Linked DNA regions of Aridibaculum aurantiacum. The protein of the gene in region 1 binds, or shares a complex with, the protein of each later gene. Links are inferred from orthologs where the notes say so. Each region holds a gene or a part of one and is shown on either strand. Other genes may lie near its edges.

Evidence for each region.
Region 2: the proteins of uvrA (region 1) and mfd are in contact, whole or in part, in a crystal structure (PDB 4DFC), measured with the Escherichia coli proteins. The link is inferred for Aridibaculum aurantiacum from one-to-one orthologs.

What each region holds. Positions count from the first base shown.
Region 1 is NZ_JAFEWC010000001.1:712,783-720,323, forward strand. The notes cover bases 1,646-5,090. They hold uvrA (excinuclease ABC subunit UvrA), read right to left. Parts: upstream 4,759-5,090; coding sequence 1,846-4,758; downstream 1,646-1,845. Other genes in these bases: J4N22_RS03105 (GNAT family N-acetyltransferase), read left to right, coding at 1,646-1,780. Also shown: J4N22_RS03095 (M28 family metallopeptidase), read left to right, coding at 1-189; J4N22_RS03100 (alpha/beta hydrolase), read left to right, coding at 474-1,331; more of J4N22_RS03105, read left to right, coding at 1,331-1,645; J4N22_RS03115 (trans-sulfuration enzyme family protein), read left to right, coding at 5,369-6,556; J4N22_RS03120 (O-acetylhomoserine aminocarboxypropyltransferase/cysteine synthase family protein), read left to right, coding at 6,782-7,541. UniProt on the Escherichia coli protein: The UvrABC repair system catalyzes the recognition and processing of DNA lesions. UvrA is an ATPase and a DNA-binding protein. A damage recognition complex composed of 2 UvrA and 2 UvrB subunits scans DNA for abnormalities.
Region 2 is NZ_JAFEWC010000003.1:366,294-374,357, reverse strand. What follows is about bases 2,717-6,684. They hold mfd (transcription-repair coupling factor), read right to left. Parts: upstream 6,328-6,684; coding sequence 2,917-6,327; downstream 2,717-2,916. Other genes in these bases: J4N22_RS15190 (S8 family serine peptidase), read right to left, coding at 6,486-6,684. Outside these bases: J4N22_RS15210 (uroporphyrinogen-III synthase), read right to left, coding at 1-464; hemC (hydroxymethylbilane synthase), read right to left, coding at 451-1,374; hemA (glutamyl-tRNA reductase), read right to left, coding at 1,376-2,623; more of J4N22_RS15190, read right to left, coding at 6,685-8,064. UniProt on the Escherichia coli protein: Couples transcription and DNA repair by recognizing RNA polymerase (RNAP) stalled at DNA lesions. Mediates ATP-dependent release of RNAP and its truncated transcript from the DNA, and recruitment of nucleotide excision repair machinery to the damaged site.

The DNA.
Region 1 (7,541 bases):
GCAGGTAAGGTAAAAGGTTATTATGTTTTGGTGAGGGAAACCACCAGCCCGGTGTGGCAGCGAAAGATTTTCACTAATCAACTAGAGATGCAATTGCCGGTATCTAAAGACAATTATTTCTTTGCTGTACAGGCTGTTAATGCAGATGGAAATGAAAGCTTGCCGGTGGTGCCTGCGGTGGGTCGATAAGCATTTTAGAAAGGGTAAACCAATCTTTAGTTTACCCTTTTTACATTGTCAAATTATGCTGATATAGAGTCATTTTCTCTTCAGGTTATTATTTCGTTTCTGTTGATCATCATGCGGATTATTGCATGACCGAAGACTGGAAATGCATAATTATGTTAGCAGATTTGTAATGCTTCTTAGTCTTCATCATAAAGAAATTGAACGCCCGTTAAACATTAGATAAGAACCTGAACGCACAGCTATATCCAATGTCCTGGTGTTACTTTTGGAAGTAAAGCATGGCTATGAAAATATTGAATTTATTAAGCATCCTTTTGTTGGTATGTACTTCTATTGTCTCATGCGATAAAAAGGAAAATTCATTACTGGCAGAATCGAATATGAAGAATATAAAGTACGGGGCAAATGCAGCGCAGGCAATGGATATTTATTTACCTGCAGGAAGAACAACAAATAATACTAAGGTTCTTGTTTTCATTCATGGTGGAAGTTGGAGCGGTGGTGATAAATCAGATTTTGATGGAGATATCAACGCAATCCGGGGCCAGCTCCAGGATTACGCGATTTTCAATATAAACTATCGTCTTGCTATTGGTGGTGCTAATCGTTTTCCTGCGCAAATAGAGGATATACAAATGGCACTTGAATTCATCGCCAATAACGCAGCAGAATACAGAATCAATCCATCAAAAATAGGATTGGTGGGTGCCAGTGCTGGAGCCCATCTTGGGTTGTTATATGCGTACAAGCACAACAGCAACGGCAACATAAAAGCAGTAGTGAATTTGTTTGGGCCAACCAATCTTACATCGTTGTATACTAGTCATCCTGTGCCTGCAGCAAGTCAGCCTGTATTGCAGAATTTTCTTGGCACAACACCTTTGGCTAATCCAACATTATATGCCAATGCAAGCCCCGTTAATTATGTTACCGCACAGTCGCCGGCAACACTCATTTTGCATGGCACCATGGATTATATTGTGCCTATCAGTCAATCTACAGAGCTACGCGCTGCACTTACATCGGCAGGTGCTAAAGTAGAAATGCACACCTATAATGGTGAGGGCCACGGATGGTATGGAACAACCTTACAAGATACCTACAGCCGTACTATTTCATTTGTAAAAGCTAATGTTCAATAATGCAGAATGTCTTCTGGAAGTGCAAGCCTTTTGATCAGCTTAGCCCGCATGAATTATATGCTATCATTCGCTTACGAAATGAAGTGTTCGTAGTAGAACAGAACTGTGTATTCCAGGATGCTGATGACAAAGATCAACGGTGCTTTCACCTGATGGGTTACCATGATAATCAACTGGTGGCATATACTCGTCTTGTACCTGCTGGTGTCAGCTATCCTGAAATATCTATTGGACGTGTTATCACTTCTCCTGCACATAGAGCATTGGGTTTTGGTAAAGCGTTAATGACACAATCCATTGATCATGCTTACCGATTGTTTGGTAAGCAGCCAATCCAGATAGGCGCCCAGTTATACCTAAAGAAATTCTACGAAAGCTTCGGCTTTGTGCAGGTAGGGGAGGTGTATGATGAAGATGGAATAGATCATATCCATATGGTGAAAGAGTAATTGATCTAGTATAGAAATAAAAAAGCCGGAGTACTAACTCCGGCTTTTTTTGTACATGCAACATGCTACTTCAGCTCTTCCACCAAATACCTGCCGGTATGGCTCTCTTTCACTTTTACAAGGTCTTCTGGGGTTCCTTCAAATAAAATTTGCCCTCCACCATCACCGCCTTCTGGCCCAAGATCTATGATGTGATCAGCTACTTTTATTACATCCAGGTTGTGTTCAATTACAAGCACCGTATTACCTCGGTCAACCAGTTTATTCAGTACATCCAGCAGGTGTTTTATATCCTGGAAGTGCAAACCAGTTGTAGGTTCATCGAGTATGTAAAATGTTTTACCCGTATCTTTTTTACCAAGCTCTGTTGCCAGCTTTACACGCTGTGCCTCGCCACCACTAAGCGTTACAGATGATTGACCAATGGTGATGTAACCTAAGCCAACATCCTGCAAAGCCTTTATCCTTCTGTGTAACCAATGGATATTCTGGAAAAATTCAACAGCTTCATCCACGGTCATATCCAATACATCACTGATAGATTTTCCTTTGTAGCGTATCTCTAATGTCTCACGATTGTAACGGCGCCCATTGCACTTTTCGCAAGGCACATATACATCCGGTAAAAAGTTCATTTCTATCACTCGCATACCGCCGCCTTCACACACATCGCATCTTCCGCCTTTTACATTGAATGAAAAACGACCCGCTGCATAACCACGAATTTTAGCTTCAGGTACTGCTGCAAACAAGGTTCTTATTTCGGTAAAGAAACCGCAATAAGTAGCAGGATTACTACGCGGCGTACGACCTATAGGGCTTTGATCAATTTCTATCACCTTATCAATGTGTTCAAGACCTTTAATGCTTTTGTAAGGCATTGGTGTCGTCTTGCTATCGTATGCATGCTTGCTTAGGATAGGGTACAAAGTTTCGCTTATCAGCGTACTCTTACCACTGCCACTTACACCAGTTATACAGATGAATTTCCCTAAAGGAAAATTGACAGACACATTCTTCAGGTTGTTACCTGTTACACCTTTTAGTTCCAGCTTTTTGCCGTTGCCAGCCCTGCGTGTGGCAGGTACTTCTATCTTCTTTTTTCCCTGCAGGTAATGCGATGTTTCGGAGCCCGAAGCCAATACTGATTTTGGATCTCCTTGTGCTACCACCTGGCCTCCATGCCTGCCTGCACGTGGACCAATATCAATCAGATGATCAGAGGCCAGCATGATGTCTTTGTCATGTTCTACCACCAGCACGCTGTTGCCTATATCACGCAGGTTCTTTAGTGCACTTATCAGTTGCTGGTTATCTCGCTGGTGCAGGCCAATACTTGGCTCATCCAGTATGTATGTTATTCCTTGCAGTTGCGAACCAATTTGCGTAGCCAAACGTATACGCTGGCTCTCGCCACCACTGAGTGTTTTTGACGAGCGATTAAGCGTGAGATATGTAAGTCCTACGTCCAGAAGAAACTGTAGTCGCTCTCTTATTTCTTTCAGAATATCTTTTGCGATCGTGTTCTGCTTTTTGTTCAATCGCTTCTCAACATCCGAGAACCATTTGTGCAGTTTATCCAGGTTCAACTGACTTAATTCTGCTATGTTCTTTTCGTCTACTTTAAACCATAAACTTTCTTTCTTCAACCGCGCTCCACCACAGGATGGACAATCTTTCAAAGACATGAATTTCTCAACCCAATCCCTTAGTGATTCACTGCTGCCGGTGGCAAACCATCGCTTCAGCATGTTCACTATTCCTTCGTATTCTGTAGCATAAATATTTCCTTGTACTGGTTCAAATACTTCTTCTGCATCCAGGCTACTTTCTTCTACATCTTCCTTACCATACAAGATCACATTCATCGCTTTTTGCGAAAGATCTTTCAGTGGCTTATCGACGCTGAACTTATGCTTCTTGCTTAGCTGCACAATCTGTTTGTAGATGAAAGCTTCACGCTCTTCGCCAAGAGGTGCAATTGCACCTTCTTTTATGCTCTTATTCCAATCAGGGATTACAGCTTCCATGTTTACCTGGTACACACTTCCTAAACCTTTACAAGTAGGACATGCACCATATGGAGAGTTAAAAGAAAATGCATTGGGTGAAGGTTCTTCGTAACTGATGCCGGTATCCGTACACATTAGTTGTTTGCTGTATTGTACTACCTGGTCATCCGGTTTCTTTTTGTCGGTAGCTGTATCATGCACTACGATAAACATCAGGTCTTTCCCAAGTTGCAAAGCCTTTTGCACGCTCTGGCTCAGGCGTACTTTCATATCGTCGGAAGCCTGCAGCCTGTCAACCACCAGTTCTATATCGTGGATCTTATAACGGTCTACCTGCATTCTTTCCTTTAGGTCCACTATCTCACCATCCACTCTTACTTTCAGGTAGCCTTTCTTTCTTACGTCTTCAAACAGTTCGCGGTAGTGTCCTTTACGTCCTCGTATCAGGGGAGCAAGTACAGTGATCTTCCTGTCTTTGTAGCGGGTAAAGATATTTTCAACAATCTCTTCTTCACTCCACTTCACCATCTTCTTGCCTGTATTGTAGCTGTATGCATCGCCAATACGTGCGTACAGCAAACGAAGAAAATCATACACTTCAGTAATGGTTCCAACAGTAGATCTTGGGTTCTTACTCGTGGTCTTTTGCTCAATAGAAATTACAGGACTAAGGCCGGTGATCTTCTCTACATCGGGGCGCTCCATATCACCAATAAATTGGCGTGCATAAGCGCTAAAACTTTCCATGTAGCGTCGTTGCCCTTCGTTGTAAATAGTGTCAAAAGCAAGTGATGATTTACCACTGCCACTAACACCTGTTATTACTACCAGCTTATTTTTTGGGATAGAGATATCAATATTCTTCAGGTTGTGCACCCGTGCTCCATACACTTCTATTGCTTCATCTACGCCATTTGCATTAGTAGTTTCTATATCGTTCGGAGCTTTCGATTTTGCCTTAGCCATAAATTTTAAAAGTGTACAAAAGTAGCCAAAAGCAAGGCGCAAAAGGTTTGGCAGCTGGCTGTTGCAGCAGTTTATATTGTTAAAAAAGATGTTGCTTCTGCTTCAACATTACCTATTATTTCTTCGCTATGATTCGTTTTGCCTGATTAGATGAAATCCTTATTTACATCCACTAAACCCTTCATTCGCAAAGGGTTTGGTTGGTTTGGTAAAAATTTTTCAAAAAAAATTTTGTTCGTTTAAAACTTTCACCACTACATTTGCTGCAGTTCTTTTCACATCACTTATCAAGAAAGGCAGAGGGTTATGGCCCTGTGAAGCCTTGGCAACCCTTACATCTCACGCAGTTGTAAGAAGGTGCCAACTCCATCCCGCAAAGCGGGACAGATAAGTCAGCGTAAAGTTTGAAACATACTGAACCAATAGGTTCAAAAACATATCAAGCTCACCTGACTTACCGGGTGAGCTTTTTTTATGCCCTGATCAAGCATAAAGCTCCCCAGGTAAGACCTCTTCATCTCTTGTTAAGTGCTGCGAGAAAACATTGTCTAATCAAAAATTTTGAATCGTTTCTGTCCTCACCCGGCCAGCAACACAACACTTAACAACCATGAGCAACGCAACACAACTCATCCACAGCATCCCGGTAGATCCACTTACAGGTTCCATTTCAGTTCCTATCTACCAGACATCTACGTTTGTACAAGAAGCACCGGGCGTTAATAAAGGCTTTGATTATGCACGTACCAACAACCCGACAAGAGCCACGCTCGAAACCATCATTGCGCAGCTTGAAGGTGGTACTACAGGTATTGCATTTGGAAGTGGTTTGGCTGCCATAGACTCAGTTCTCAAGTTGCTAAAAGCTGGCGACGAAATAGTAGCGGTGGATGATATTTACGGCGGTGCGTTTCGCCTCTTCACGCACATCTACGAGAAGTTTGGAATAACAGTGAAATATGTTGATACAACGGATGTAGAAAATGTATTCAACGCTGTTTCTGAAAAGACAAAGTTGATATGGATAGAAACACCAACAAATCCTACGCTAAAAGTATCTGACATTGCAGCTATTGCAAAAGTGGCTAAAGCCAATCGGTGTTTACTTTGCGTGGATAATACTTTTGCTTCACCCGCCTTACAAAAGCCTCTTGCGCTGGGAGCTGATATTGTAGTGCACAGTGCTACAAAATATCTTGGTGGCCACAGCGATCTCATTGCTGGCTTAGTAGTAACCAAAGAACAGGAGCTAGGCGACAAGGTCAAGTTCATTCAAAATGCAAGTGGTGCCATTCTTGCTCCATTCGACAGCTGGCTGGTAATACGGGGTATAGAAACATTGCACCTGCGTGTAAAGCAACATTGTGCTAACGCACAGGTTGTCGCTGAATTTTTACAAGATCATCCGTTGGTTGATAAAGTGTTTTATCCTGGTCTTCCATCGCATCCAAATCACGAGGTAGCAAAGAAGCAATCAACAGGCTATGGTGGTATTGTTTCTTTCTCTCTGAAGATTGATACAGAAGAAGCGGCTACCAGGTTCATCACATCTACGCATTACTTCAAGTTGGCAGAAAGCCTTGGTGGCGTAAAAAGCTTGTTGTGCCACCCGGCTACAATGACTCACAAATCTATTCCTGCAGATAAAAGAAGAGCTGCCGGTGTTGCTGATAGTTTGATAAGGCTTTCCGTTGGGTTGGAAGAATCTGCAGACCTTGTAAATGATCTTTCACAAGCATTTGAAGTGCTGCAAAAGCAGCCAGCAGCAAGCGTTTCAGCAGTTTCTGCAACTACCTAGCAAAAATATTTTTGAAATTCTCAACACTTAGGTTCTAACTTAGATTTCAATGATCAGCACAACAAGTCATATCTCTTCATTCAGCAAAACAGTTTCTTTTGTTTGCTGTTGTTGTTGCTGTTGTTGTCTCTAACATCCTCGCTTGCCCGTTGAGTCTTTTCAACCCTTAGGTGCCTTTACAAATTTTATAAACCACATTTTCTTATTCTTTAATTCTCATTAATCATGAGCAATCCACGTTTTGAAACATTGCAATTACATGCAGGACAAGAAATAGATCCTACAACCAACTCAAGAGCAGTTCCAGTTTATCAAACCACTTCATATGGTTTTAAAAATGCCGAACATGCCGCCAATCTTTTTGGTCTAAAAGAGTTTGGTAATATCTACACACGCATCATGAATCCCACCACCGATGTATTTGAAAAACGCATAGCAGCATTAGAAGGTGGTGTAGCTGCAGTGGCCACAGGTTCTGGACAGGCAGCACAGTTTTTAGCGCTCAACAACATCTTGCAAGCAGGCGACAACTTCATCAGCACATCGTACTTGTATGGCGGTACATACAACCAGTTCAAGGTTGCCTTCAAGCGCCTTGGCATAGAAGCACGTTTTGCAAATGGCGATGATGTAGAGTCTTTCGTTCCGCTTATTGATAAAAATACCAAGGCCATCTACCTGGAAACAATTGGTAATCCCCGCCTCAATATTCCTGACTTCCAGAAGTTCGTTGAGCTGGCAAAAGAGTACGATCTGCCATTGGTTGTTGACAATACTTTTGGTGCAGGTGGTTACCTGTTTCGCCCGATAGAGTGGGGTGCAAACATAGTGGTGGAAAGTGCTACCAAATGGATTGGTGGACATGGTACAACCATTGGTGGTGTGATAGTAGACGGTGGCAACTACAACTGGGGCAATGGTAAGTTCCCGCAATTTACTGAGCCTTCTGAAGGTTATCATGGCCTGAAGTTCTGGGACATCTTTG
Region 2 (8,064 bases), on another replicon or contig:
ACTACCAGTTCTTCCACTTTAATATGCTTTTCTTGCAGCATAACAGGCAACTCATCCCGTCGTTGTTTGCCACAAAAGAAGAACACCTCCTCTTCTTCATTCAGAATAATATTCTCCGCTAGCTGTGTAGCATTGATAGCTTCTGAAAAGATTTCGCTGGCAGTAAAATATTGTTCAATAATGGTGCTGGTAACACCTCCTAATGTATAGATGATCCATTCCGGATCGGCACCCAAAACTTCCAAAGACCTTATTACTGCTTCGGCAGCATTCATGCTGGTAAAAACAACTGTTGCCTCTTTACTTGCAAGTTGTTTTATCCTACGTGCAGTGGGTTCATTTATATTTAGCTTTGTGTCGATGAATGACTTCACATCAATGGCTACACCTTGCTCCACTGCATACTCTACCAGTGGTTGTGCCAGTGGTCGTGTAGTTAATATGTTGATCTTATTTTCCTTCATTGCGAATAGCTTCTACTATGGCTTGGCCGCCATTTTCAAGCAATTCATTTGCTGCTTCATTACCTACATTGGCAGCAGCAACAAGTGGTACAACGCGTTTTACTTCTACTTTGTCTTTGCCATCTACAGATAGTATGTTGCCTTCAAAAACCAATGCACCATCTTTTACTTCAGCAAGCGCACTGATAGGCATTGAACATCCACCCATTAATGCACGCAAAAAATCTCTTTCTGCCTTTGTACAAGTAGCCGTTTCTTCATCGTGAAAATTGGCACAAGCCTTAATTGCTTCTGCATCTTCTTCTTTACAAACAACCATGATAGCACCTTGCGCCGGGGCAGGCAACATCCAATCCAGTTCTATGCTTTTTTCAGGGCGAAGATCGATGCGCTCTAATCCCGCAGCTGCGAAAATTGCTCCCTGCCAGTTGCTCTCATCCACCTTCCTCAGCCTCGTATTTACATTACCGCGCAAATTTTCAATGGTGTGATTAGGGAACTTGTGAAGCCACTGCGCCTGGCGCCTGATACTGCTCGTAGCAATAACAGCCGTAGCGGAAGGATCGTTCAGAAAATCAAGATCATTTTTATAAACAAAAAGGTCTTTATAAGAAGCACGCTTTAGTACTGCTGCCTGCACTATTCCTTTAGGAAGTTGAGTGGGTACATCTTTCATGCTGTGTACTGCAATGTCTATCCGACCTTCCAGCATGGCAATATCAAGGCTGCGGGTAAAAATACCTTGAACACCTATTTCATACAACGGTGTCTGCAGGTCTATATCACCTTCGCTTTTTATATAAACGAGTTCAGCAGCATATCCATGCTGCGACAATAGGTCCTTTACCAGGGTGGCCTGCCAAACGGCTAACTGGCTATCCCTGGTGCCAATTCTAAATACCTTCTGCATTTTAATTTCTGTGTGTGATGAAATCGTTGATGGCCTCGATGAATGTACAACCTGGTTGGTTGGTCTGGCGCATCTTCACAGCAGTAGTGCTAAGCACTTTTTTGATTGCATATTCCTGGCTGGCAACGATAGCAGTAGTGGTGGTAACCGCAGGATATGTATGATGACAAGATGTATACAATTCACAGTTCTGCATGTTGTTCAGCTTAAGCTTTAGTGCTTTAAGAGCAGGCGCATGTTTACGCATATCGCTCCAGTCAATAAACTCTTGCATATGTGCAGAAAGGATGTTCTTTGCTTTAGGCACTTCCTTCACTCTCTTCTTCAGTGTCTCATCCTTTAGTTTGCTAAGCTCATCTACATTTACCAGCGTTACATTCTTTAGTTCTTGGGCCGCCCTTTCCACGTTGTAAGGAATAGAAAGATCGATGATCAATTTTTCGCCTTGTCCTTCTACATGGGTTTTAAGAATAGTAGGCTCAGCTGCATTGGTAGCTACTAGTATAATATCCGCACTGTGCAGTTCCTGCGAAAGTTTCCAGAATGGTGCATGCTTCACACCTATTTCTGATGCAAGCAAAGCTGCCTTCTCTTCTGTTCTATTGATGAGGGTAACGTTGGTAGTATTTAGATAATCTACAATGTTCTTGCAGGTGTTGCGGCCAATCTTACCAATGCCCAGTAACACGATCTTTTTATTCTGGATGTCAGTTACGTGCTTCTTGATATACTGAACAGCAGCAAATGAAACAGAAACAGTTCCACCGCTTAATGCAGTCTGGTTCTTGATCTCCTTCGTAGAAGCAATCACAGAATTCACCAGTCGCTCAAGAAAAGCACCTACAAAACCATTCTGCTTTGCAAACTTTACCGCTTGCTTTATTTGCCCTATGATTTCATAATCACCTAAGATTTGCGATTCTAACCCTGCACCTACTTCAAACAGGTGTTGAACAGCATGCTGTCCTTGCTTGATATAACAAAGCTTGTTGAAGGTATCAAGGCTGCCTTCCGTTTCAGAGCATAAAAGTTCTACCAGTTTGGTAGCATCTTCCGCAAAGCCATAAATCTCGGTACGGTTACATGTAGAAAGAATGAAGAATTCAGCCATATTTCGCGAGGATGCAATGGCCAGTATTTTTTTGTACTGGTCGCTGTTGATGGCAAACTGTCCACGGATGGAGGCGTCTGTCTTTTTGTAATTGATCCCGGCGATAAAAAACTGTGATATGCTGTGTGCTGCTGACATTCTTCTGTTGAAATGATATTGCAAAGGTAGTTTTAGCGCCTGCTCATTCCCAATTTCTGTGTCATGCGAAAGTCATAAGTAAACATGACTTTACTCACCGGAAAAAAATGACAACTGTCATAGGAAAAAATTGATATGAATGGGAAGAAAATATGTGACACATGATTCTGTATGCAACATCACATGATGAAAATTTCTTAAATGCATGTACTAGTAGATCCTTCTGTAGCAAAGCTTATCTTAATCAACCTGATAAAGAAAGACTAACGTCTTCAACAAGATTTTAAATTTGCTTAAGCCTCCACCGTTTCTTTCTTTACTACTTCAGCATGCATGCGCTCCAGGAAGGTGTGCATCTCTTTCATGCTCTTGATCTGGTCTGCTACCAGTAAAAAGTTCTTACCAGTTTGTTTCAAGCGAGCCTTGTTGGTGCCTGTTTGCAGGTAATTAAGTATGTTCTTGAAAATTTCCGATTCAAAATATGGAGAGTCAGGTCGGTTGATGAAAAAGCAGCGTAAGGTATCATCTTTAAGCGTCATTTTTTCGAAGCCAAGTTCTACCGCCAACTTGCGGCAGCGAACAGTGATAAACAGATCTTCTACAGGCTGTGGTATAGGACCAAAACGATCCAGCATTTCTTGTTTGAAGTCTACCAGTTCTTCCTCTGTCTCGCAATTATCAAGTCGCGTGTATAACGATAATCTTTCAGTTATACTATCTACATATTCATCTGGGATGAGTATCTCAAGATCGGTATCAATGGTACAGTCTGTTACAAAATCATCCTGCTTCTGTATCTCCTCTTTAAATAGATCCTTGAACTTGCTGCGCTTCAGTTCGCGGATGGCTTCGTTCAAAATCTTCTGGTACATCTCGAATCCAATCTCGGCCATAAAACCACTTTGCTCGCCGCCGAGCATATTACCGGCACCACGTATATCAAGGTCGCGCATGGCTATCTGGAAACCGCTACCTAATTCGCTATGCTGCTCCAGTGTTTGCAGGCGCTTCCGGCTATCAGTAGGAAGTGTAGCAAGAGAAGGAGCCAATAAATAACAAAATGCTTTTTTGTTGCTCCGCCCTACCCGACCACGCAACTGGTGCAGGTCACTAAGTCCAAACTGGTGCGAGTTGTTGATGATAATAGTATTCACATTCGGTATATCCACTCCACTTTCTACTATGTTGGTACATACCAGCACATCATATTTCTTCTCTATAAAATCAAGGATACGCTCTTCCAGCTCGTGACCTTCCAGTTGGCCATGTGCATAGCCAATACTCAGGTCAGGACATAAGCCTTGAATCAGGCCGGCCATCTCACCTAAACCTTGTACACGATTATGAATGAAGAATACCTGCCCGCCGCGCTCTGTTTCGTAATAGATGGCATCGCGTATGAAGTCTTCATTGAAAACATGCAGCTCTGTTTGTATCGGCTGGCGATTAGGCGGCGGAGTATTTATTATGCTAAGGTCTCTTGCACCCATCAGGCTAAACTGCAGCGTACGTGGAATAGGAGTAGCGGTAAGTGTAAGTGCATCCACATTCGTCTTCAGCGTCTTCAGTTTCTCTTTTGCACCCACACCAAATTTCTGCTCTTCATCAATGATCATGATGCCGAGGTCTTTGAATTTTACTTCTTTACCCAGCAATGCATGTGTGCCAATGATGATATCTATTTTTCCTTCCTCCAGTTTCTTTAGTGTCTCTTTCTTCTCTTTGGCAGATTTAAAACGATTGACGAAATCAACGGTAACAGGGAATTCTTTCAAACGCTCACTAAATGTTTTGTAATGCTGGAAAGCAAGGATGGTGGTAGGAACCAATACTGCTGCCTGCTTGCCATCCACCACACTTTTGAATGCAGCGCGAACAGCAATCTCTGTTTTACCAAAGCCAACATCACCACAGACCAACCTGTCCATTGGAGCCGGAGATTCCATATCCTTCTTCACATCGGCTGTAGCCTTACTCTGATCTGGGGTGTCTTCATAAATGAAAGAAGCTTCCAACTCAGTGTTCATGTAGTTATCTGGTGAATGAGAAAAACCTTGCTGTGCCTTACGTTCAGCATACAGTTGAATAAGGTCAAAAGCAATCTCCTTAACCTTAGTTTTTGTTTTCTCTTTCAGCCGCTGCCATGCATCACTACCAATCTTATTGATCTTGGGAATGCTGCCTTCCTTACCTGTATACTTGCTAATCTTGTGCAGCGAGTTGATGTTGACATACAGGATATCGCCATCTTTATAGATGATGCGAACCGCTTCCTGCAGACGCCCATTCACTTCTAGTTTTTGCAGCCCGCTATAAGTTCCTACACCATGATCTATGTGTGTAACATAATCGCCCGGCTGTAGTTCGCGAAGCGTCTTTAGCGTAAGCGCTTTATTCTTGTTGTAAGCCTGCTTTACCTTGTACTTATGGTATCGCTGGAATATTTCATGATCTGTATAGCAAACTACCTTCAGATCCTCGTCGATAAATCCGTGGTGAATAGCAACAGGTATAGGTGTAAAATGGATCTCTGCTTTCAGGTCTTCAAATATGCTGTGCAGGCGCTCCAATTGCCTCGGGTTCTCAGCAAAGAGAAACAGTTCAAAACCTTTCTTCTCCCAATCGCGCAGGTCTTTTATCAGTAGCTCAAACTGCCTGTTAAAAGATGGCTGTGTACGGGTGCTGAATTGTATATCAAACCCATTGAAGTAGTTCTTATCAAACTCAATAATATGGCGCGATTGAAGTTGTTGTTCAATAACAACTGCATTTACAAAGTCTTCAAGCTTTACATCCTTCAGCACTTTGGTATCATCCTCTTCTTCATCAGGGTTTTTACTTCTCCCCTCGTTTTCTTTCATCACCCTGAAGAAAATCTCAAGGTCTTCTTCCTGTATCTCTATCCGTTCTTTTGCAAACTGCCAATCTTCTATCCACACCACTGTATTGTCAGGTAAAAATTCCATCAGTGAAACTTTATCACCTGTTTCAAACTGCGTTTCTACATTGGGTATGATGTTTACCTGCATCAGCTTGCGCTCACTTAGCTGCGTTTCAGGATCAAAAATGCGGATGCTGTCTACATCATTACCAAACAGCTCTATACGATACGGCTTTTCATTTCCATAAGAATACACATCGAGTATACCACCACGCAATGCAAATTGACCAGGCTCGTAAACAAAGTCTGTTCTTTCAAAACCATACATCACAAACAACTCCATAATGGAGTCGAGCTGGATGGTGTCGTTGGTTTTAATAGAGATGATATTCTGGGAAAGCGTTTTTGGCAGAACCACTTTTTCAAAAAGCGCTTCAGGATAGGTTACGATCAGCTTTTTATTTCCACCAACCGTAAGGCGCATCAGCATTTCGGTGCGCAGCATTACGTGGCTGCTGTTTAGCAGGCGGTAGTTCTTCCTGTTTTTAAAAGAAGAAGGAAAATAAAACAGGTCTAAAGCGCTGGTAAGACTTTCTAATGTGTTGTGGAAATAAGCAGCGTCTTCGGCATCATTCAATACTACAAGATGATTAAGATCTGCCGCATTGGGATGTTGGAAAACAGAAGCAACCGTAAATGCTTTGCTACTTCCCTGCAGGTTGGATAGGCGGAGCTTTTGAGGCTGCGACATAGTAAGCCTGTCCACCAGTGAAAAAAGGCGGGGGTTCTCGTGAAACTTCTGTGTTAAATGCTCAAGATTCATTCGCTCTCCTATACCTGCAACGGCTATACCAAATAGGTTTCCTCAACAGGGGTGCAAAGATATGCCTGCAGCTGCTTTTAAAAACAATCCCGGCTTGTTAATGTTTACAACAAGCCGGGATGCTATAGAAATTATCCATGGAGTTTGTTCTCCAGATCTTATTGCTTTATCACCTTTACCTGCTTTACTTCATCGCCGGCTGATAGTTTCAGAATGTAAACACCTGCAGCAATATTCCGGCTACTAAGATCCAGTTGTACCTTATCCTGCTGGCCTGTGGCTGTACTTGCCTGTTGCAGCACTACCTGTCCAGTAGCATTCAACAACTGCATTTCTACCTTAGCTCCCTGCTCTGCCTGCACTATTACCGTCAGCACATCTTTGACCGGGTTTGGATATACCACCCAGTTTTCTTTGTTAGAGAAAATGATCACCCGCACATCAGAATATTTGATGCTGCCATCCCTGTCGATCATCTTCAGGCGGTAATAGCGTGCACCAGTCTTTCTTGGTTCTTCATCAATCATTTCATAGGTGTTATTCATCCTGTTGTAGGCATTTACCTGGTAGATCTTTACAAAACTACCTGTAGACAATGCTTCATTTCCTCTTGCTACCTCTACTTCATACCGGTCAACGTTTGCTTCGTTTGTAGTTAACCATTTTACCAGAACATCTGTTGTTTGTTTGGCAACATAGAACGACTGCAGTTGCAATGGCAACAGGTGGTTGTTCTGTCCACCACCGCCATTCAGCCAGAACTCTGAAAGATCCTTCACCTTGAACTGGGCGTAATAGCCTTTATCATAAGGCACAATGGTAACATTGGCAGGCGCAATGAACGTATAGGTTCCGCTAACATTATCCGCTAGTGTACCGTTTTCTTTTGATGTATCTGCATCTGTGTATTTGGTAATTCCCAGCTCGTATGCATCCTGTGGTTTTGTACAAGTATTGCAAGCGTTGGCTCTTACCAGAGAGTCTGTTTCTATATCAGTAAAATAAAAACGTATAGAGATGCTGTCGGCAGTTGTGCGGTTGTCCGGCTTAAGGGTAAGGTTGCGATTGTGATAGTATTGGTTGTTGATACTGCGCACCGTTCCATTGTGGATGTATGTCCGAACCCTATTGTTACCTAGCTGATTTCCATGCGGGTTAACAGAGGCTATCAATCCACCATTAGCATCATTGTAGTTGATCCATGTATTGACACCTGCAGGTACATTGGTTACTATTTCAGCAGATGCAGGAGCGCCTTCGTATATAGGCGTTTCTCTATTATAAACATGAATATCATCTATGGCTATACCTTCCTTTATAACACCGGCATCGGCCTGCATCACAAACCGCAGTTGCAGACTGGCAGCAGCAGGCAGCGGAATAGAAGCCACATGCCAGCGGCGGAAGCCAGCACTATCCCATACATTATCACCTGCACGATTGTACCAGTTGGTGCCCTGGCCATTAGCACCCAGCTTCTGCCAATGCGTTCCATCCACTGAATATTCCATCCATGCTGCATCGCATAAGTATTGTGAACATTGTTCTATATCCATTGCCATGCTAAAACTTAAGTAAGGGCTGGTGAGACCTGAGGTATTGAAGCAAGGTGAATACAAATAGCTCCACTCGTTATCGTTGTAGCTGCCACGCAGCGATGTCTTCCATGCATTTACTCCACTAGCCGCTTTATTTATCTTGATGCTGGCAGGTGTTCCTAATTGCCAGCTTGATCTA